2 regions of the Arthrobacter sp. 05L417 genome follow, and region 2 is predicted to be linked to the other one. Evidence: riboswitches for the same ligand, from Rfam matches in the RefSeq annotation. Region 2 holds a riboswitch; the other holds the start of a gene.

Region 1 (11,431 bases), on a different contig from region 2:
GCATTTCCGGCGGCCGGTCCTGTGCTTGCGGGAGTAATCGTGGAGGTCATGATGCTGCCGTTTCTGTGCGCGATTTGGCTTGTTTGGTGGGTGCAGTCGCCTGGGCGGCAGGCTGCCGGAAGACCCAAAGCCGGAACAAGAGGAAACGGACTGCGGTAGCGGCGAGGTTAGCGGCGACCACGGTGAGGAGTTCACCCCAGCGGTCCGGCGTCGTCGTACTGTGCACCAAGGCGAGCGCCCCGGAGGTGAGCGCGAGGCCGATCCCGAAGACGATCAAACCCTCGAAGTGGTGCCGAACGGGATTGCCGCCCTGGATGCCGAAAGTGAAGCGCCGGTTGGCACCGGTGTTGGCGATGGCCGTGATGAGCAGCGCCAGGAAGTTGTCCAGTTGCGGGTCCATGAAGCCGCGGCAGAACAGGAAGATGAGCACATAGGCGAGGGTGGACGCAGCGCCGATCGCGGCGAACCGGACCAGTTGCCCGAAAAGGCTGCTGCGCGGGCTTTGCTCGGCAGTACGCGACGACGCCGGAAGCGGCCCGCGTGCAAGTGCTGCCCGCAGTTCCGGGATGGGGATGCGGCCCGAGACGAGATCCCGGGTGAGCCGGACCATGCCTCGGATGTCGGCCAGGGCGGTGCGAACCACGTCGACGCTCGAATCGGGATCGTCGATCCAGTCGACAGGAACCTCGTGGACCCGGAGGCCGCAGCGTTCGGCGAGGACCAGGAGTTCAGTGTCGAAGAACCATGAGTTGTCCAAGGTATGGGGGAGGATCTGCTGTGCGACATCTGCCCGGATCGCTTTGAAGCCGCACTGGGCATCGCTGAAACGGGCACCCATGAACGAGTGCAGCATCAAGTTGTAGCTACGCGAAATGAACTCGCGCTTGGGGCCGCGGACAACCCGCGAGTTGCGGGTCAGCCGTGTGCCGATGGCGAGGTCCGAATGGCCGGAGATCAGTGGCGCCAAAAGGGGCGCCAGCGCGGCGAGGTCGGTGGAGAGATCCACGTCCATGTAAGCGAGGACCGGCGACGGCGATGCCAGCCACACCTTGCGCAGGGCGTTACCGCGTCCCTTCTCCTCAAGATGGACAACCGCGAGCTCAGGCAGTTCCCTTGCCACGCGCTCCGCGATTTTCAAGGTGCCGTCCGTGCTCGCGTTGTCCGCCACGGTGATGCGGAAGCCGTGCGGGAAGGATTCGCGCAAGTGGCCGTGAAGCCTGCGCAGGCACTCCTCGAGGTCGCGTTCCTCATTGAAGACGGGGATGGTGACGTCGAGGACAGGGATGGCGGTGTGGGTGTCCACGGGGGCGCGACGCACGGTGCTCGGTTGAATTGGGGTGTTGGGTTGAACGGGGGTGTTGGGGTGGAAAGGCGCGTTGCCTTGGATGGGAAGGCCCGGCGGCACCACCGCGGGGTCCTTCAGGGTTCCGGAGGTGGATTCGATGAGCGTCATGTATCCAGAGTGCGGCTGCCTAATATGAGGGCTTTAGGCGGAACCTGTGACGTGGCTGTGGATGTCTGAGCGCCGTGCGGGAATCATGTGCCCGGCCAGAATACGTCGAGGCCCGCCCCGGAAGGGACGGACCTCGACATACTTTTGCTCGTGGCTCGTGGGCTTAGTACCAGTTGTGGGCCAAGTGGAAGGACCACGCCGCCGACGGCGATCCGTAGCGTTCCTTGATGTAGTTCAGGCCCCAGCGGATCTGAGTCTGGTAATTGGTCTGCCAGTCGGCGCCTTCTGATGCCATCTTGTTGCCCGGCAGCGATTGCCCAATGCCGTAGGCGCCACTGGAGGCGTTGGTGGCAGTGGTGCGCCAATCCGATTCCTTGTTCCACAAGGTGATCAGGGCTGACATTTCGCCCTGGCCCCAACCGTAGGAGGGAAGGATGCTCGCGGCGTAGGCCTGGGCGCCAGCCGGATCATCGACGGCGACGGGTGCGGCCGGAGCTGCTGGCGCCGGGGGTGCCGCGGGGGCGGCCGGTGCGGCAGCCTGGGGCGCGACGGCGGCCGGAGCAGGGGCGGGTGCCTGGCTCGGCGTCGGCGTGGCGCTCGGCTTGGGGCTCGCGCTTGCGCTCGCCGACGGCGTGGCGCTGGCTGATGGCATGGCTGAGTGATCCGCCGTGCGCGATTCGGAGGTCCGGCTCATGTCCTGGGCATTGATGGCCTGTCCGGCGGCCTGGGTGGCGGCGCCTGCACCGAGGAACACGGCGACGACGCCGGCAACAACGGCCATGCGCTGGCCGGTGCCGAGGTTCGAGGCGACTCGCCTCAAGGTGGAACGTGACTTGTTTCTCCGGGCAGGTTCGCCGCGGTGGCGCGCAACAGGGCGCGACTGATTCCTGGAATCAGACATGGTGATTGCCTCTCGACGCCTGCGGAGTTAGCTGTCGGATTCGGATGAGGTCATCCGGCCGTGGCCACAGCGAATTGTGGCGGTACGGCTTCACCCCTAGGGCTGGCTCAACATGAGCGCTTGCCCGGAGACCTGGGTCCCCCGTCTCTGCCTGGACTGTTGGGCACCGGGGAGTGGCAGAGCTCGGCGCCTACCCGGCGGTGGCCGGAATGATCCAGCGCACCCATTCGACGGTACAGGAGGATCCAGCTTAAGTCACATTTAGGTAACGGAGATCACGACGCCGGTGCGTCGACTTGCGCTCGACGCGCACCGGCGTCGCGCTTTTCTGGTTGGTCTCTTCAGGCGGTGGCGGTCCTGAGCGCCGGGAGCCGCACCGCGAACTCCGTCCGGCCCGGGCGGGACGCCACTTCCACCGTGCCGCCATGCGCCTGGACAATGGATTCCACAATCGAAAGGCCGAGCCCGGACGTGCCCTCGGAACCGGAGCGGGCGGCGTCGGCACGGGCAAAGCGCGAGAAGATCCTGCCCTGGAATTCAGGCGGGATGCCCGGGCCGTTGTCGGTCACGGTCACCACGGCACTGCCATCGGCGGAGCGCATGACGCCCGTGACCACGGTGGTTCCCGCCTCGGTGTGCTTGCGGGCATTGGAGAGCAGATTCGCCAGAACCTGGTGGAGTTGGGTGGTGTCGCCGCGGACCGTGAGGGGCTCATCCGGGAGCTTGAGCTGCCAGATGTGCTCGGGGGCCATGACTTTCTCGTCGCTGACGGTTTCGATCACCAACTGCGTAAGGTCCACATCGGTGAACTCCGGCGCCTTCCCTTCGTCAAGCCGGGCCAAGAGAAGGAGGTCCTCTACGAGGGTGGTCATGCGTTCTGACTGGCTCTGCACCCGGCCCAGTGACTTGCGGCCGTCCTCCGTGAACGTCTCGGTCATGCGCAAGAGTTCGGTGTAGCCGCGGATGGCGGTCAGCGGAGTGCGTAGTTCGTGCGACGCGTCGGCCACGAACTGGCGCACCTTTGTCTCACTTTGCTGGCGCGCTTCGAGGGCGCTGGAGACGTTGTCCAGCATCAGGTTCAATGCATGGCCGACGCTTCCCACTTCGGTGCTCGGGTGGGCCGCCGACGCAGGAACGCGCACCGCGAGGGCCACCTCGCCGGCGTCGAGCGGAAGTTTCGATACCTTGGTGGCGACGTCGGAGAGTTGCTCCAAGGGGCGCATGGTGCGGCGGATCAGCACCGTTCCGGCCAGCCCGATCAGGACCAGTCCGCCCAAGGACACCAGCACCATGGTCCACACGAGCGAGGCTTCGGTGTCCTCTTTCGAGGCGAGCGGCAGCCCCGTGATAACCACATCGCCGTAGGGTGTTTCGGCAGCCACCAGCCGGTAGCCGCCACTGGACAGGGTGCGATCAACAGGGCGGCCGTCGGAGGGGAGGGCCAACAGGATTCGCGCGTCGCTGGGGGACAACGGCGCACGGGTGGCATCGGAGGACAAGAATCCGGCATCACTGCTCACCTGGCCGCCAAGAATGCGTGCATTCAGCGTGCCGATGCTCTGGCCCCGGGGATCCAAGGGGTCCGGACGGCCGCCCGGGTTGCCCTGCGGTGGGCGGCCATGGGAGGCCTGCATCAATTGCTGGTCCAGCTGCTTCGTGAGGAACACGTCCATGGAGGCATAGCTGACCACCCCGACGGCACCGCAGATGGCCACAAGGAGTGCCATCGAGAGCAAGATCAAGCGCGTGCGCAAGTGCCAGGTTGAAGGATTGAACCAGCTGTGGTCAGTCTGGCGGGGGATACCCGAGAGTGCGGACATTCGGCGCCCCGGCTATTCGGCAGGCTTGATGACGTAGCCGGCTCCGCGCACCGTGTGGATCATGGGCGGGTGGTTGGCCTCGATCTTCTTGCGCAGGTATGAGATGTAAAGCTCCACGATGTTGGCTTGGCCGCCGAAATCGTAGTCCCACACACGGTCCAGGATCTGGGCCTTGCTCACCACGCGCTTGGGATTTTCCATGAGGTAGCGCAAGAGTTCGAACTGGGTTGCCGTGAGCGGGATGTCCTCGCCGCCGCGGGTAACTTCGCGGGTGTCCACGTTCAGGGTCAAGTCACCCACCACCAGCTCGGCCGTGTCCATCGCGGCCACTCCCGAGCGCTGGACCAGGCGGTGCAGGCGCAACAGGACTTCCTCCATGCTGAAGGGCTTGGTGACATAATCGTCGCCGCCGGCTGCCAACCCGACAATCCGGTCCTGCACGTCATCCTTCGCGGTGAGGAAGAGCGCGGGCACCTCAGGCGCAAAGGCGCGGATCCTGCCCAGCAGCTCAACGCCGTCGAACCCTGGAAGCATCACATCCAGTACCAGGACGTCCGGGCGGAAGTCCTTGGCGAGCTTTACCGCGGCGGGACCGTCGCCGGCCACAGCTACCGACCAGCCCGCCATGCGTAGGCCCATGCTCATGAGCTCGGCGAGGCTGGGTTCGTCGTCCACCACGAGGGCACGGATGGGGGAACCGTCCGGGTGGCTGAGCTGCGGAAGGTTATTGGTCATGGAGTGCGAGGATGCCATGGGACAACTCTCCAATCTGCCGGTTTGCCAGTGCTTTGCCGATGCTGTGAGCACCCTGTGAGTCCCAGCCTAGCCACCTGTCCGGAGGTTGTAGCGGTTCTGCAGGTCACAGGGAAGCCTGCAGTTCGACACAGCCAACGCACAGCAACGCGGCTGACGCTGTTTGGGACAGGAACATCTACGACCAAACAGTCCCGACTTCGATGGAGAACATCATGGAACAGCAAAACAACCCCTCCGTACCTGGTTCCGAGCCGGAGAATGGGCACCCGCAGCCGGTGATCCGGCCCCTTGATGATTCCGGGCAGCCTGGTGCCGGGCAACCTGGCGCTGGGTGGGGTGCGCCGCAGCCGCCGTCAGCCGGGCAACCTGGCGCTGGGTGGGGTGCGCCGCAGCAGTACAACGCAGGACAGCCCCGACCTTCGTTTTTCAAGAATTGGAGCCTGAAGAAGGGGCTCATTGTTGGCGGCGTCGCGGTGGTTGTCGCTGCAGCGGCAGGAGCCGGTGCATATGCCGCCGGAAACGGGACGGCGGCGGCTGATACCACCAACGCGCAGGGACCGGGTGCCGGGCAGAACGGCCAGGGCGGATTCGGTGGCCCCGGCGGCACGAACGCAGGTCCGGGCGGGCTCGGCGTCGGCATGGGTGGCCTGAACGCCGCGGTCCACTCGGAATATGTGGTCCTCCAGAACGGCAGCTACGTCACCATGGCGGGCCAGCTGGGTACGGTCACCGACATCTCGGCGAGCTCCATGACTGTCAAGAGCGACGACGGATTCACCCGCACTTACACGCTGGGAACGGACGTCGTGGTAGAGGAAGGCATGCGGCAACGCGGAAGTGGAACCACTGGCACCACCCTGACCCTCGCCGATGTGAAATCCGGATCCAGCGTGAGGGTCACAGCGCTCAAGGAATCCGATAAGTACACGGCCCAGTCCATCCAGATCGTCACTGCCACCACATCAAGTACCCAAGGAACCGGCACCACCAACTAGTCCCCGCCGCCACCCTCGCCTCGCAAGTCCCCACCGGCTCCCAGCCTTCGCAAGCTCAGGCAGGGACCCTCGCCGGCGTGGCCCCACGGCCAGGGAACCCTCGCGGCGTGGGCCCACGCAGTTGATTTCGGTGCGGGCCTTCAGAACGACATCCAATGCGAGCGCGGGGTGAGGAGGGCGATTGCAAAGCCCCTAGCAGACGATTTGCCAAAAAATTTTCACGAGACGCGGATCCAGGATTGGACAAGGGTTGTTTCATATCTCGAGATTCAAAGGCAAGCGCGTGACGTGACTTAAGATTCAGAAAAGGACAACTTCATCAAATTTTATTCGAATATTTCACTGAGAATAGCCATTGTGACGAACGAGAATGGGTCACATTTGGACATGTCTGAATTGTGATGTGCGGCACAATAGTCCGATTCGTCTCAAAATGTGGACGGTTCGGCCCTTTGTTACTTGCAAGTTCCCTTTGTTACGTTGCACACTTCAAATGTGAACAAGAACTCAACAGCATCTGCAGCCGCAGCGATCGAGCCCAGCGTACCCGCTGGTTTTTCGATGAGCTGTTGTCGAATGCATGCCTAACTTAAGACCCCAACAAGTTTCAGGCATTCGCCCCCTGCCCAGCGTCGGGCGCCCCTCCCCATCTCATTGCGGGGACCAGACCAGCATTCGAAGCCGCGATGACGGCTATTCACTTTGAGGTAAGCAATCCATGTCAGTTGCATCCGGATACGTCCACATCTCCGTCCGTAACGCCAATAAGGCCGCGTCGAACGCCGGCCTGCGTCCCGGCTTCGGCAACCGCCCGGCCTACGCCCAGCCCGCACCGCAGGGTGCCAGCCAGGCGCCCGGTTACGTCCCCCAGGGCTACAACCCCAACTCCTACGGCCAGCTCCGCGCTGTTCCCGTCAACGAGGCCTCGCCGATGACTGCACCCACGCCTGTCCTGGCTCCAGCGGACCGCTCCATCCGTCCCGTTGCAAATGACAATGTGGCCCGCGGATTCGTGCTCTACATGGGCATCGACGAAGACACGGCTGCGGCCGCCGGAACGTCCATTGCCAAGCTTGCCCAGGAAATCCGGGCCTACGCGCAGTCCCTCGTTTCCGGCGCCGAGAGCTATGCCGCCGTCGCGGTAGCCCCGGCCAGCGCCCCCGGTTCCGCGCTCGACGTCGTCCGCTCGACTTTCGGTGACCCCACCGTTGGCAACCGCCAGCGCTCCGAGGCTCTCCGCCCGCAGCCTGCACAGGAAGCCCGCCCGTCGGGTGTCTTGATCGACCTCGCCCGCCGTGAGGTGCACCTCGACGGCGAATCCCTGAACCTCACGTTCAAGGAATTCGAGCTCCTCAACTACCTTGTCGAGAACGGCACCCGGACCGTGGGCCGCGACGAACTCCTCGAGGGCCTGTGGCGCAACGCCGAAGAGGTCCCCAACGAGCGCACCATCGACGTCCACATCCGGCGCCTCCGCTCCAAGCTCGGCCGCCTCGCGAACACGGTCCGCACCGTACGAGGCCAGGGCTACCGTTTCTACGAGCACCCCGAGGTCATCGTCTGGGCCGCTCCGGAATACTCGATCTAGTCTCCACGCGCTCAAAGCGCCCGCTCCGTTCTTTGGGGGCGGGCGCTTTCGCTTCCGCGGGACGATCCCTCGGCGCCTGCGCTCGTCCCTCACGCAACAACGGCGCTTTCGGGATGTCCCGCTCACGCGACAGCGCCCGCGCGAACCAGGCGGCCGCATTCCTGAGCTCAGGACCAGTGAGCATGTGCCTCCGCGGCGATAGGGTGGGGGGATGAGCGAGCATCACATCAAGCGGCTGGTGATCATGCGGCATGCGAAGTCGGACTGGCCCCTCGGGGTGCCGGATCATGAGCGACCCCTTGCCGAGCGTGGCCACCGGGAAGCCCCCCTGGCCGGGAAGTGGCTCCTCAAACACCACGTGATTCCGGACTTTATCCTGTGTTCGTCCGCGCTCCGGACCCGGCAGACCTGCACTTGGGTGTGCAGCGAATTGGGGGACAAGGCCCCGACGCCGAAACTTGAGGACGGTCTGTATGCCGCCTCTGCGCAGCGCATGTTGACAGTCATCAACCATGTACCGGAAACCGTCACGACTCTCATGATCTTCTCGCACATGCCCGGCGTGCAGGACCTCGCGATGCACTTGGCTTCCCGTGATTCGGACCATGACGCCTACATGGATGCCGCAACGCGGTATCCCACGAGTGCCATGACGGTGATGGAACTCGAAAAGCCGTGGGCCGAACTAGATGGGCAGGATGCTCGGCTGACGCACTTCGCAGTTCCGCGCCCGAAGAAGTAGCTCCCTCGCGCGAACCGGCAAATAATGCCCCTTTTTGCGCCGCCAGAGGGCATCTGCTGCCGGTTCGCGCGGATGGTCCGAACTAGTCCACCTCGAGGCCTGCGGCCACATCCTGCAGCAAGCGCACCACGTGGCGGATACTGGGGCTTGCCGTCATGGTCTTCCGGTACACGATTCCCACCTGGCGTTGCTGCATCGGATTGACCACGGGCACCGCTACCACTCCAGCGGGGAGCTCGGGCCGGCCGAGCCGCGGCACCAGCGCCACCGCCACACCCTGCTGGACCATGGCGATATGCGTGGAAAAGTCGGGGTCGTAGATGCGGATGTCCGGCACCCGCCCCAGGCCTGCGAGGATCGCCAGCAACGCCTCATTGCAGATGGCACCGGCCGGCGTGCTGATCCAGCTTTCGTCCACCAGGTCGGAAGGCTCGACGGCGGTCCGGCCAGCCAGCGGGTGGGCTGAGTTCAGCAGGACGTCGGCGGTGTCCAGGCAGAGGTCTTCGTGGACCATGTTCTCCGGAATGACGAGGGGCACCGAGTGCCAATTGTGCACGACGCCGAGATCGGCCTCCCCGGTGGCGACCCTCTGGACGGCCTCGCGTGGGTCCTCCGCCACCACGCGGACCTCAAGCCCGGGGCCGCCGAGCCCGGAGCCCGCCGCTGCATAAGAGCCGCCGATGCCGGTCCGAGCGGGAGCCAGTTTCCCCAGCATCGGCCCTACCAGTCCGCGGCAGGCCGTGGAAAACGCCACGAGACGCAGCACTCCGCTCGGCTTCTCCGGGTCGGCGAGCAGGGTGGCCTGCAGTTCTTCCAACTCGCCCAGGATGCGCCGTCCGTACTCGGCCAACGCCATGCCCCGGTCCGTCAGCAGAACGCCGCGGCCGTGGCGTTCCAGGACCGTCACGCCACTCTGCTTCTCGAGCTTCTTGATCTGCTGGGAAACCGCCGAAGGGCTGAAGCCCATGGCCTCCGAGGCAGCCACCACCGAGCCTTGCTGTTCCACTGCTACGAGGGCCCGTAGCGCCGCAATTTCAATCATGAAGCAAACGTACATGATCTGATGCAGAATTCAACGCTGGTGCTTCATCCTCTTGGCTGTCAGAGTTGAATCGTGAATATCCGCCACTCAGCACTCGCCGTCCTTGTCGCCGTCCTTTGGGGCCTGAATTTCGTCGCGATCGACTTTGGATTGCACCCCGGCAACGGGAGCGGGGGCGCGGCCGACGTGCCGCCTCTACTGTTCGTGGCCATCCGCTTTGTGCTGGTGGTGTTCCCCTGCATCTTCTTCGTCCGCAAACCTGACGTCAGCTGGAAGGCGATCATCGGCGTCGGGCTCTTCATGAGCGCCGGGCAATTTGGCCTTCTCTACCTGGGCATGGCGCTGGGCATGCCGGCCGGGCTCGCCTCCCTGGTGCTGCAGGCGCAAGTACTCCTGACGGTGCTGTTGGCGGCGCGCTTCCTCGGCGAGCGGCCCAGCAAGCGCCAACTGACGGGGGTGGTGTTGGGTGTCGCCGGACTTGCCCTCGTGGCAGTGGGCCGAAGCTTGGTGGCACCCGTGGTGCCGCTCATGATCGTGCTCGCCGCCGCGTTGTCCTGGGCCGCGGGTAACATCATCGCCCGCAAGGCCAAGGCGGCCTCGGGACTGGGTCTGGTGGTCTGGTCCGGGGCTGTGGTGCCCTTGCCGCTTGCGGCGCTGTCGCTCATCGTGGACGGCCCGGCCGCCGTCGTCGGGACCCTCACCAACCTGCAACCGGCGACCATCCTGAGCGCCCTGTACACCGCCGTATTCGCCTCCCTGGTGGGTTATGGCATCTGGAACCGGCTGCTCAGCCTCTACCCGAGCTCGGCCGTGGTGCCGTTCACGTTGTTGGTCCCGGTGGTGGGAATGACCGCGGCGTGGCTGCTCATCTCAGAGGTCCCGACGACGGCGGAACTGGCCGGCGGCCTCCTCCTGCTGGGCGGCGTGGCGACAGCCGTGCTGCAGCGGCGCGCGAAGCCCGGGAATGTGGCGGCGCCCGAAGTGCGTCAGCGCTTGGGGGCCGGCTTGCGCTGAGCCGGCGATCGCGGAATAGGCGATCCCGTCGTCGGGCGCTTGGCGGGGGCGGCGGGGGAGCGCGGTGCAGGGCGCTTTACAGCCCCCGACGCCGGACGTGCCGCCGGCCGCTGGGCGGACCTGGTGGGTGCCGGGGAAGGCCGCGAAGCAGGCCGTGGCGCCGGCCGCCGGGCAGCCGGACGGGCCGCAGCCTTCGCACGACGGGATGGCCAGACCGCCCCCACGAACAGGACCAGCAGGGAGCTGCAGCCGGAAAGTGCGGCGAGGTAGAAGTAGATGTCCGAATCCTTGGTGCTCACCGCGCTGCCCAGGGCGTTCTCGTCCTGGTTGAAGGCGAGTCCCCACATGCGAAGGAACGCAATTCCGAACGCGATGAAAAGGGTCGTCGAGATGGCTCCGAGAACAAGCATGAAGTACCTGCGGCGGGTGAAAACCTCGGCGACGCACGCCAGATAGCCGATCGCCAAGACCCCGAGGAAGATGTACATCACGGTTTCGTCAAGGGTGATGGCGAGGAGCACCAGCAAACCAGCGGACACCACGGCAGAGACGATCGCAAGCTTTCCGCTGTTCCCCATGTGATGCATGGGATTAATCATCCCTGACCGGCAGGCAGCGCCACGCCCCAAGACGCACCAGTTGCCATACCGTTACCGCAGCACGTAGCCGCGCATGATGGTCATGATGGCCGCTATGCTCTGCTCGCGCGTGCGCTCGGGGTTGTACGTCTGCCGGTCAAGGCCCACCACGAAGATCGCTCCGAACATCGCCGCCTCGAGGCTGCCCCGGGCAATGCCCGTATCCACGGTGTAGGTGCTGGCGACCTTTTCGATGGCCGCTCCGATCACGGCCAACAACTCGCTGCGGAGTTCGACGAAGAGCTTGCCCCATTCGCTGGGCGTCCGCCAGTTCTCACTGATCCAGAGCCGCGCGAAGGATGGGTAGTCGTCCATGAAGTCCATGGCCTGGCCGAGCATGGCCTCCATGGCCTCGAGCGGATCGGCGTGCAGGCCTTCAATGGTCTGGAGCCGGCCGAGCATGATGTCGACGCCGTGGCGCAGCAACTGGGCGATCAGATCGGACTTGCTGCCGAAGTTGTAATAGACAGTTCCCTTGGACA
Region 2 (11,431 bases):
GCCGATACGGACATGGCCCCTTCCGCTTCCGGGTGGGCGGCAAGTTCCTGGAGCAGTACCGGAACCGCGGCCGCGGCCAGGGGCATGTCGCAGGCCAGGACGAGTACCCAGGGCGCGCACTTCGGGGACGGACTGTCGCCGTCTTGTCCCTCTAGCACGGCGAGTCCGGCGGCGATCGCGGCTGCCGGTCCGGCGAAGGGCGGGTCCTCCCGCGCTGTCAATGTGCCGTGCGGCAAAGTCCCGGGATCAGGCCCGACGACGACGACAGTCCCGGCGCCGCGCGCTGCCGCCACGGCGCGGTGAAGGAGCGTGGCGCCGTCGTACCTCAGCTGGGCTTTGGGCACGCCGCCGAGACGGGAGGACTTGCCACCCGCCAATATCACCGCATCAAAGTCCACCCGCCCAGATTACCCGGGGAGCAGGCTCAATTCCGGTTCAGGCCGCCGATTCAGGCAGGAGGAAGGGATCCCATGCGGGCGCAGGTTTCTCAAGCTCCTTGATCTGCCAGATAGTCCCGGTGGGCGCCGCGGGAGTGAACCTCAGTTTCCAGCCCATCTCCGCCGGCGTGTGGTCACTCTTGGCGTTGTTGCAGCGCAAGCACGCTGCCACCAGGTTTTCCCAGGAATCCGCGCCGCCCCTGGATTTGGGGTGGACGTGGTCAATGGTGTGGGCTGCTTTCCCGCAATAGGCGCAACGGTGGCCGTCGCGGCGCAAAACGCCGCGGCGTGTAACCGCTGTGATGGTGTTGTATCTCGGCCGGATGTAGCGATTGAGTAGAATCACGGACGGACGTCCGAGAATCTCCTGTGGCCCGACGACAGGCTCGTCGCCTTCGGCCACTACGCTCGCTTTTCCGGTGAGCACAAGGACCAGCGCCCGGCGGAAGGTTACTACCGCCAGCGGTTCATATCCAGCATTCAGAACGAGTGTGCGCATGCACGTACCTCTTCACGGCCGCACCCGTCAGGGGCGCGAGGGCCGGCTGCCCTCTGCATGTACGGGCTGTGGATCGACAACCTAAGAGTAAACACCCGGAGGCCAGATCAACGAATCCTTGCGGAGGTTCCGGCGCAGTGTCGGTCAAAGTTCATGTGCCGGACACGTAGCCGGAACCTTCCAAACCGCCCGAGGTCCATGACCAGATCCAGATCGACGGGATCTAATGGACGCTGTCGGATTCTGCTGGATCCACGGATGCCGTCGGATTCTGCTGGATCACTCTCTTCGCCGAAGTTGCCGGTCCCGTGATTCCGTGGGCCCGGCAATGGTCCATTCGAATGATTGAGCAGAATCCGACATCCGAGCGAAAACAATCCCGGGACGGACATGACCCGCCCGGGGCCGAGCGAGCGCTACAGCAAAAGCCGGGCGACACGCCAAATCCCTGTCGACACATGTATTCAGGTGTCGACAGGGATCTAGCGCATCCCCAGGTAATTTGCGCGTCGCGAAGTAGTCGGGTTATAGGACAAAACGTGTGTATGGGAGGTGCTTGCTTCCCACCAGAGCTCTACAGCACCGGGCTCCGCCGAGGAGGGCCTATGGCACCGCCTAGGCTGGGCGGGACGGACATAGCGCGCCCGGGATTTACACACGTTTTGCCCTGTAACCCGTTAAAACAGAACATCCCCGCGGGCGGACCAGCGGGGATGTTCCAGTGAAGCTCTGTAGCCGGAGCTATTTAGCCACCAACGCGGATGAAGACCGGGCCGGAGCCGACGTTGACGCTGTACAGGGCGGTGGTGCCGCCGTTCCAGCCACCGTGGACTGCCATGCCGTTGCCGACGTAAACGGCGATGTGGGCCATGCCCATGCCACCGTTCTGGTAGTAGACCAGGTCTCCCGGCTGCGCTTCAGCAGCGCTGACCGTGCGGCCAAGGGAGAGGTAGTCTGCCGGCCAGCCGTGGAAGTTGATGCCAACAGCGGCCAGGGAGTTCGAAGCCAGGGCGGTGCAGTCCTGGGCAACGCCAAGCTGTGCGTAAGCTGCGGCAGCAATTGCTGCTCCCTTGCCACTGGCAACCTTGGTGGCGGGTGAAACAGCAGCCGTGACAGAAAGCGTTGAGACGCCGGTAGCGGCACCCGCAGCCTGCGAAGCCGGAGCGGCTTCCTGGGTGGCAACCGGAGCTGCGACAACCGGAGCAGCTTCGGTGGAAACCACCGGGCGCTCGTACTTGATGGCGACGGAGGAGTCGGCCGAAATGCTGGCTTGGGCGATGGACTGGACTTCCAGGGCGGAGGTCGAAGTGGACTCGCGGGGGACGTTGGTTTCTGCAGCGTTGGCTGCGATACCGCTAGTAAGCACCAGGCCGGAAGCAGCAGCGATAACTGCCGCCTGGCGGCCTACGCCACCGGCGTTGCTGCCGACAGTCTTAGCGATAACGGCAAGCGAGTTGGTCTTGGTGACCGCGGCACGGTGGCGCGCAACAGTAGAGCGTGAAGACACGTTAAGAGGCCTCTCCCTATGCCCGCGAGGTAAGCTGTCGGATTCGGATGGGAGTCATCCGGCCACACTTCTCCCTCTCGGAAGTCATGCGACTTAACCCCAAGGCCATCGGTGAAGATGACCAAAAGTGGGTCCCCCGCCTCTGCCAGACGATGTTTTGCGAACGGAACCTCGGGCAGTGGCAGAGCTAGGCAATCCACCCGAGTGCATCAACTCTCTAAAAGTTGATGCGAGTTAGACGGTACATGAGTTTTGGCTGAATGTCACATTCAGGTCACGGAGCGTGACAAGCATGCGAGAGACGTCCATCGGATTGGCTACAGCCAGCCCAGGGGGTCAACGACGTCGCCGTTGACCATGACTTCAAAATGGAGGTGGCAGCCCGTAGAGGCGCCAGTGGTACCGCTCAAAGCGATCACATCGCCGCGGCTGACCGTTTGGCCCACTTGGACGCTGAACGAAGACAAATGGTTGTACGTGGTTTCCAGGCCGTTGCCGTGGTCCACCACGATGCGGTTTCCGCCGCCATACGGATGCCATCCAGCGAATGTGACCTTGCCGGCCGCGGCCGCGTGGACCTGGGTGCCGCACTGGGCCACGAAGTCCTGGCCCCGGTGGAACTCCCCCAAACCGCCCGTGATGGGATTCACGCGGTAGCCGAACGGCGAGGCGGTGACCAGCGTGTCCAGCGGCGCCCCCAGGGTGCCCTTGGAGGACGACTCCTTGATGGTGCCGACGGACTGCGCACTCAAGAGCTGCTTGAGCTTGCTGTCCGGATCCGCCGTGGTGGAAACCGCAGCGCGGCTGAAGTCGATCGTGGCGCTTGCCGCGGCCGGAATCTCGGGCTGGGTGCCCACGGCCGACGCGACTTGGTTTGAGTTGGCAGTGGCCGTCAGGGCGCCGGTGCCCGGCATGGCGACCGTCAGAATGAGGCCTGTGGCGGCAAGGGCCACTCCGGCCTTCTGTCCTGCTCCGCTCGCGGCGGCGAACTCGGCCATTTGCCGCAAGGGACCCTTGCGGCGGCGGACTTCGCGATGGGGATCGCGGGGCCGCTCGTGCACGACGGCGCTTGTGCTCCGCAGCTCAGCAGTAGGACCGGACGCGCGTCTGCGGCCCCTGGTGTTCTGCGTAGTCAAGGTTTTCCTCTCTGACAAGCCTGCGAAGTTAGCTGTCGGATTCGGGCCAGAGAGATCGTGGACCCGGTCCGCGCGAAGGGCGCGAAGCGCAGGTATGTCCCGGAGGAACCCTGCGCTGCTTGCACTTCCGCTGCGGACTTCACCCCAAGGCCGCCTTTCGACAGCCGATGGTGGTTCCCCCGCTTCTGCCAGTGAATGGACTAATCCACCTGATCCGCTGGCAGAACTCGGCTTCGGATCAGGTAACGCTTTGGTATCGGCGCCAGTAGTCAACTATAGGGGATTAACCCCCGCAGTAATAATTTCGTTATCTTTGCCGACGGCCCTTACCGGGCAGCTTAGGCGACCGTGACAAACACGTGCGAGGCAACCTCGGGCGGCAGCTCCAGCGCGCCGTCGATATTGGGTACGCGAACGGAGATGTACTCCCCCACACGTTCCAGGGAAACCCTCGCGCCGGGCCGGATTCCGCCCTCGTCCAGCTGCACGAGCAGTTCCGGTTCCACCTGGATCGGTTCGGCCAGCCGACTGACGGTGACCCTGTTTTCCGGTGAGTATTCGTTCATTGCTTCAAGAAGGTTGACCACGCCATCCGTGAAGGCATGCGATGCGGCTCCACCCAGTGCTTCGAGTCCGGGAATGGGGTTGCCGTACGGCGATTCCGTGGGGTGGTCCAGGAGCTCGTAGAGCCGCCGTTCCACGCGCTCACTCATAACGTGCTCCCAGCGGCATGCCTCATCGTGGACGTAGGCCCAGTCCAGTCCGATGACATCGGCCAGGAGCCGCTCGGCGAGCCGGTGCTTTCGCATGACCTCGGTGGCGCGTTTCCGGCCGGTTTCGGTCAGCTCAAGGTGCCGGTCATTTGAAACAATAACCAGGCCGTCGCGTTCCATGCGTCCGATGGTCTGGGAAACGGTTGGGCCGGAGTGCCGCAAGCGCTCGGCGATGCGTGCGCGAAGAGCCACGATGTTCTCTTCTTCAAGCTCCAAAATGGTCCGAAGATACATCTCAGTGGTATCGATCAGATCCGTCATCCAGCTCAGCTCCTCGAGCGCAGTATCTTGCGTATTTTCCACCGTACCGCAGCCGACTCAGTGGTCGAACAATGGCCGAACCGGCCGGCCGTCCCGGTCCGGGCGCCAGCTCCAAGCTTAGCCTATTTTGAATTACTCCGGATAATTCCGGCACCCGCTCAGCGTCCCGCTCCAGCGCCCCTCCGTCGCCCGGTCAGGCACGGGCCCCACGCCCGGTGGAACAAATGCTTTCCACGTGGCGGACTATGACACCTTCGGTTCTGTCCCCGCCCGCGGAGTCAGGCAGAATTGGGGAGTCGAAGGGGGCAGCTTGCCGCCTGCCACGACCCATCTAGGCCGCTACTTCACCATTGGAGCATCCCGTGAGCGACAACAGCATCACCATCCCTGCCGATTTGCTGCCCAAGGACGGCCGCTTCGGCGCCGGGCCCTCCAAGGTCCGCCCCGAGCAGATCGAGGCACTGTCCGCCGCCTCGACAACGATCCTCGGCACCTCCCACCGTCAGGCGCCGGTCAAGAACCTGGTGGGCTCGGTCCGCGAGGGGCTTAGCCAGTTCTTCCGTGCACCCGAGGGCTACGAGGTGATTCTCGGCGTCGGAGGCTCCACCGCGTTCTGGGATGTCGCCAGCTTCGGCCTGGTCGAGAAGAAGGCCCAGCACCTCTCCTTCGGTGAGTTCGGCTCCAAGTTCGCTTCGGCCACCAACAAGGCACCGTTCCTGGAAGCTTCGTCCATTATCAAGTCCGAGCCTGGCACCCGGCCCGTTTCCCAGGCTGAAGCAGGCGTGGACGTATACGCCTGGCCGCAGAACGAAACCTCGACCGGTGTGGCCGCTCCGGTCAAGCGCGTTCACGGTAGCGACGAGGGTTCACTTGTCTTGGTCGACGCGACGTCCGCAGCCGGCGGCCTGGATGTCGATGTTACCGAGGCCGACGTTTACTACTTCGCCCCGCAGAAGAACTTTGCCTCCGACGGCGGCCTGTGGCTTGGCCTCTTCTCCCCCGCCGCCCTGGAGCGCGCCGCCCGCATCAAGGCAAGCGGCCGCTGGATCCCCGATTTCCTGGACCTGCAGACGGCCATCGACAACTCGAAGCTCAACCAGACCTACAACACGCCGTCCCTGTCCACCTTGGTGACCTTGGATGCCCAGGTCCAGTGGCTCAACAGCAACGGTGGCCTCGACTTCGCCAGCAAGCGCACCGCGGACTCCGCAAGCCGCATCTACAATTGGGCGGAGGCTTCCGAGTACGCCACCCCGTTCGTGGCGAAGGCAGAGGACCGCTCCAATGTCATCGCCACGATCGACTTCGATGACTCGATCGACGCCGCTGCCATCGCCAAGGTGCTCCGCGCCAACGGGATCGTGGACACGGAGCCGTACCGCAAGCTGGGCCGCAACCAGCTGCGCATCGCAACCTTCGTCGCCATCGAACCGGACGACGTCTCGGCACTGCTCGCCAGCATCGACTTCGTGGTGGGCGAACTGAAGAAGTAAGGGCCTGCCGCGTTCCCGCGGTCAGGACTGGTCGGCGTCGTCCGGGTGAGGATCCCGGGCGGCGCTAGCTTCCTTAACGGCGCTGTCCCTTTTAACAGCGCTGTCCCCTTTAAGAGCATCCCCCGCGCCTTGGGACTCAATGCGGAAGAACTGCAGTCCCCGGGCGCTGCGATCGAAACGGAGCCGCAACTGGCGGGCGCGGATGATCCACACGATCCCGACGACGGCGGTGCTGGCGCCCGCGGCCGCGGCCACGCCCACAGCCCATCGGGGTCCGGCCACGTTGGACACCCAGCCGACGAACGGTGCACCGATGGGCGTTCCACCCATGAAAATGGCCATGTAGAGCGCCATGACCCTGCCGCGCATGACGGGTTCGGTGGTGGACTGCACATAGCCGTTGGCACTCGTGATCATGGTCAGGGCAAACAGGCCGCAGGGAATCAGGGCCAAGGCAAACATGGTGTAATTCGGTGCCAAGGCGGCCAGTCCGCTCGCGAGGCCGAACCCGCCCGCCGCCGCGAAGATGAGCCGCATTCGTGGCCGTCCGCGCCGGGCGGCCAACAATGCTCCTGCGACGGAGCCGATCGCCATGACTGAGTTGAGCAGCCCGAATGCTCCCGCATCCATGCCGAACTCCGTGCCGACCATGGCAGCGATGAACAGGACGAAGTTCAGGCCGAACGTGCCCATGATGAAAATCGCGACGAGCACAACCACGATGTCCGGGCGATTGCGGACATAGCGGAGCCCTTCGCGGATGCGGCCCTTGCCCGCGGCCGCCCGGGGTTGGACGCGCAAGGAAGAAAGGGGAATGGCCCGGATCGCGCCAAGCATTGCGAGGAAGGTCAGGGTATTGATCATGAATACCCAGCCCGGCCCCACCGCAACCGTCAACACGCCGGCCACGGCGGGACCGATCATGCGGGCGACGTTGAAGGATGCGCTGTTCAACGCAACGGCGTTGGACAGATAGTCGTCCTTGACCAGCTCCGAGACGAACGTCTGGCGAACCGGGGCGTCAAGTGCCGAGACGACGCCAAGCAACAGCGCGAACACATAGACATGCCATAACTGCGCTGCACCGCTTAGGACCAGGAGTCCCAAGCCAGTGCTCAGGACCGCCATGGCCGATTGAGTCACGACCAGGAGCCTGCGCCGGCTGTAGCGGTCGGCAAGCAGTCCGGCCCACGGGGCCAGGAAAAGCTGCGGGCCCAGTTGGAGCGCCAAGGTCACGCCCATGGCGCCGGCATCGTGGTTGCTCAGATGGGCGAAGACCAGCCAGTCCTGGGCGGTGCGTTGCATCCACGTGCCGATATTGGAAACGAGCGCACCGATGAACCAAATGCGGTAGTTAAGGACACCGAGCGACTTGAAGGTGGACATCAATTTCCACCTTCACGGAATTCACTCGCCGGGTCCGCCAAGGGCTAGTCAGCCTCGATGTCGTCGGCGTCGTCGTTCTCTTGACCGTCACTGGAGGCGGCAAGGTCCTCAGCGGAGGGGTCGCCGTCGTCGTCCGCGTCAACGGGGGCGCCAGCCTCCTCCGCCAACTCTTCGGCGGCGGCCGCCTCGTCCTCCGGACGGACGCGCTTTGCCCAAGGCACCCATTCAGGAGCCAGGATGGAGTCCTCCGACGGCAGCAGGCCAAGCTCGCTGACGGTGACCACTTTGGAGCGCGAGTTGCGGGTCACCACCGCGTACCACTGCCAACCGCCGTATCCGGCCAGCCGCGATTCGAAAAGGTGCGTGACCACGCGTTCGCCTTCGGAGCGCGCGGCAATATGCGGTCCGATTTCACTCGGTTTGGCAATGGTCTCCACCGCGTTGCGGGCGACGTCGACTGCGGCCGCCAGGAAGGCGTCCGGCTTGCCGACCCGCCACACAGGAATGCCGGTGCGGGGTTTCGCCGTTGCCGGCTTCCGCTCAGCACCGGGTCCAGCCGTGGCTGGAACGGCACCAGTGCCGTTTTCTTCAGGACTGGCTTCAGCGGATTCCGATGTCATGGCAGCTTTAGGCTTCCAGCTCGTCGGCAACCTTGCGCAGGGCTGCGGCGATGGCTTTGCCCTTGGCGCCTTCAGGGTACTTGCCGGCGGACAACGTTCCGGAGAGGTTGTCCAGGACAGATACGAGATCCTGGACTACCGGGGCGAGCTCGCGGGCGTTCATGCGCTTGGCTTTGGCGATGGATGGCAACTTGTCCAGCACACGCAGGCCCAGCGCCTGGGCGCCCCGGCGACCGTCGGCGACGCCGAACTCAACCCGGGTGCCTGCCTTGAGATCCGCTACGCCTTCGGGCAGTGCGGATTTGGGCAGAAACACTTCCTGGCCGTCCTCTGCTGCGAGGAATCCGAAGCCTTTGTCCTTGTCATACCACTTGACCTTGCCGGTGGGCACGTAATCAACCTTCTTCGTTCTTACTTGCGAGACACAGCAGGCGCGCCACCGCATCCGCAGGAAACTGCGGGAATAGGGGTGACTGCCTGGACCGTGTTGGTCTATTGCTTCAAGGTTATCCTGCCCGGCCACGGATTCGCGCTTTGAGACCCCCGCAGGCAGGTCTCGCCGCCTTTTGCCCGCAACCAGGCTGCACCCTGGCCTGGAACAGGGGATGCGGCCCGGGACTGTTAGCGTTGCTTGCATGATTCCCCACGGCTTCCGCCGCCCGCTCACGATCGTTGCCGCCGTCGTCGCAATCCTGTCCCTGGCGGCCGTAGCCGCCGTCATGGCCGTCGCTTTTGCCAACGGCGTGGCTCCGGTCTGGGTCACGTCAACTGCTCTCTACGGGCTGCCGCTCGCCTTCATTCTGATGGCCGCATTGGTGGTTGACTCGGTGTGGGCACGGCGTCGCCAATGAGCAGCCGGAAAGCCCGACGGCGGGCCCGGCTGGCGGTAACGTTGAACTGATGTCCCTTATTCGCGCGCTCAGCAAGGAACTGGAAGCGCGCAGCGACGATTCGCTGCGGGCCTTGTTTGCCGCGCGGCCGGACCTCATCTCCCCGATAGCCCCGGACTTCGCTGCCCTCGCGGCGCGGGCAAGCGCACGGGTGAGCGTGCAGCGTGCCCTGGAGCGGCTCAACAAACCGGAGATGCAGGTACTGGAGACACTCCACCTATGCACCAACACGGACACCGGCCACAGCGTCTCCGCCGCGGGATTGAAGAAATGCATCAACGGCGCCACCCTTGCCGCGCTCGAACCGATCCTGAACAAGCTCCAGGAGCTGGCCCTCATCCACCGGGCTGATCCGCCGGCCACGGTGCACAATCCAGGCAGGCAGCGTTTCTACTTGCCGGTGGGCAGCCTCAAGGACGTCATCGGCATCTACCCGGCCGGTTTGGGCCGCAGCTACACCGAGTTGGTACGGCTTCAACCGGCCTTCGCCCAGCGCGTGGTGCATCTCGTCGCCGAACTCCACCAGAGCGGCGCCAAGGTCCTGGCCGCCACGACGCCCATGGACGCGGCGCTGGCTCTGCAGCGATGGACCTCGACGCCGGAGAACCTTCAGCACATCCTGTCCGAGGCACCTGTACGGACGCGTCCCCTTTTGAACAAGTTCGGCAGCTGGGCCATGGGTGCCGTTCCCCAGGCACAGCGCAAGGCCTCCGTCCTCCACGAAGGTCGCGACGTCGGTCCCGTGGACTGGCTCTTGGCCCGCGGCTTGCTTGTCCCCCTGGACGCCGGCCACGTTGAGCTCCCGCACAGCGTCGGCCTGTCGCTGCGCGGCGGCGCGATCGTGGACCACTTCACGTTGAAGCCTCCCGTGCCGGAGCTGGGCCAGACGAGTGCGGCCTTGCGCCGGAATGCCGCCATGGGTGCCATAGCCGAAGCGCTCCGACTGGTGGGTGAACTCCTGTACGCGGTCCGCGAGCAGCCGGTGGTCACCTTGCGCAGCGGAGGGGTGGGCGTTCGTGAGCTCAAACGCCTGGCCGACAGCCTCCGCTTGGGGTTGTCCGAGACGGCGTTGATCCTTGAGCTCAGTGCCTTGTCCGGATTGCTGCGCCTCGATGTGGACAGTTCCACCTGGGTACAACCGCCATCGCTGGAATGGCTCACGCTCCCCCGCCAGGAACAATGGCTCTGGCTGGTCAACGCCTGGCTCGCGAGCGAGCGCGCCCCCTCCCTCGTGGGCCAGACCCTCCCCGGGCCTGCCACCACGGCACCGCGATCCGGCTCTCCGGCAAGTTCCATCAATGCCCTGTCCGCCGAGGCCCAACGCCCTGACGCCCCGCTGGTCCGAAAACGGATCCTGGAGATCCTCGAAGAGCTGACCCTCGAGGTGGAAGCACCGGACGGAAAGGCTCCGGTGCTCAACGCCGAAGCCGTCATGGAACGCGCTGAATGGGCCCAGCCCCGGATGTCGCGGCGGTTCAGCTCCCTCGTCCGTGGCATCCTGCACGAAGCGGAACTCCTGGGGCTCATGGGTTCCGGCGCCCTGACCCAGCTTGGTTCGGCGATTGCCACTGAACAGCCCGAGCTGGCCCTGAGGATCCTCGGCGAACACCTGCCTGCCGCGGTCAACCATGTCCTGCTCCAAGCAGACCTGACCGCCGTCGCGCCTGGGTACCTGGCACCTGAGCTGAGCGAAAAACTGCTCTTGATCGCCGACGCCGAAGGCCAGGGCCCAGCCACGATCTTCCGCTTCTCCGGAGATTCGATCCGGCGCGGTTTGGACGCAGGGCAGGACGCGGAAGCCATCCTCGCGTTCCTGCATACCCACTCGGCCACCGATGTTCCCCAGCCGCTCCGGTACTTGATCAAGGACATCGCATCGCGGCATGGCCGGATGCGCGTCGCCAGCAGCCCCAGTTTCATCCAGAGCGACGACGAGGCCGCCATCGCCGAGCTCGTTCAGGAGCCGGGGGCCGCAAGCCTCGGGCTTGTCCGGATCGCCCCCACGGTACTGACCTCCACAGCGAGCCCCCGGGAGACCGCCAGGGTGCTGCGCGAGCTGGGACTTTCGCCCGCCGTGCAGGAGGCGGAGACCGCCGTCGTGCGCTATAAGAGGACGGCATCGGTGGCCGCTGGCGTCCGCCCCGTGTACACGGCGCCCCGCACCGCACCGCCGGACGACGACGTCGACGCCCAGCTCGCGGTCTTGAGGCACCATCGCGCGGTCCACGGCGACGTGACCGGCGAGGCGGCAACGCAACTGGGACTCGAAACCCTGCAGAGGGCCATCCGGCTGAAGCAAGCGGTCACCATGAACGTGGTTGACGGCTTGGGGAATTCCAACACCGAGACCGTTGTTCCGGTATCGGTGTCCGGAGGGCGCGTCCGGGTGTTCGACGCCGCCAGGGACACCGAGAGAGTCTTGTCCATCC

Evidence for each region. Region 2 has a riboswitch for cyclic di-AMP ahead of AC1DJW_RS13415 (NlpC/P60 family protein). Riboswitches for the same ligand answer to the same signal wherever they lie in the genome.
Region 1: another riboswitch for cyclic di-AMP. It lies ahead of AC1DJW_RS12035 (aggregation-promoting factor C-terminal-like domain-containing protein); the one in region 2 lies ahead of AC1DJW_RS13415 (NlpC/P60 family protein).

What each region holds. Positions count from the first base shown of each region.
Region 1 is NZ_JBFTOG010000013.1:70,799-82,229, reverse strand. It holds gene AC1DJW_RS12045 (glycosyltransferase family 39 protein) at 1-50, opposite strand, end outside; gene AC1DJW_RS12040 (bifunctional glycosyltransferase family 2/GtrA family protein) at 47-1,453, opposite strand; gene AC1DJW_RS12035 (aggregation-promoting factor C-terminal-like domain-containing protein) at 1,617-2,354, opposite strand; cyclic di-AMP (ydaO/yuaA leader) riboswitch at 2,357-2,530, opposite strand; gene AC1DJW_RS12030 (sensor histidine kinase) at 2,696-4,174, opposite strand; gene AC1DJW_RS12025 (response regulator transcription factor) at 4,187-4,927, opposite strand; gene AC1DJW_RS12020 (hypothetical protein) at 5,143-5,925, shown strand; gene AC1DJW_RS12015 (winged helix-turn-helix domain-containing protein) at 6,644-7,513, shown strand; gene AC1DJW_RS12010 (SixA phosphatase family protein) at 7,725-8,255, shown strand; gene AC1DJW_RS12005 (LysR family transcriptional regulator) at 8,338-9,297, opposite strand; gene AC1DJW_RS12000 (EamA family transporter) at 9,370-10,311, shown strand; gene AC1DJW_RS11995 (hypothetical protein) at 10,284-10,889, opposite strand; gene AC1DJW_RS11990 (TetR/AcrR family transcriptional regulator) at 10,962-11,431, opposite strand, start outside.
Region 2 is NZ_JBFTOG010000016.1:19,277-30,707, reverse strand. It holds gene mobA (molybdenum cofactor guanylyltransferase) at 1-398, opposite strand, end outside; gene AC1DJW_RS13420 (HNH endonuclease) at 436-936, opposite strand; gene AC1DJW_RS13415 (NlpC/P60 family protein) at 1,682-2,443, opposite strand; cyclic di-AMP (ydaO/yuaA leader) riboswitch at 2,449-2,615, opposite strand; gene AC1DJW_RS13410 (M23 family metallopeptidase) at 2,761-3,579, opposite strand; cyclic di-AMP (ydaO/yuaA leader) riboswitch at 3,582-3,791, opposite strand; gene AC1DJW_RS13405 (iron-dependent transcriptional repressor DtxR) at 3,918-4,613, opposite strand; gene serC (phosphoserine transaminase) at 4,976-6,106, shown strand; gene AC1DJW_RS13395 (MFS transporter) at 6,128-7,492, opposite strand; gene AC1DJW_RS13390 (DUF3027 domain-containing protein) at 7,537-8,112, opposite strand; gene AC1DJW_RS13385 (cold-shock protein) at 8,120-8,503, opposite strand; gene AC1DJW_RS13380 (hypothetical protein) at 8,748-8,963, shown strand; gene AC1DJW_RS13375 (helicase-associated domain-containing protein) at 9,013-11,431, shown strand, end outside.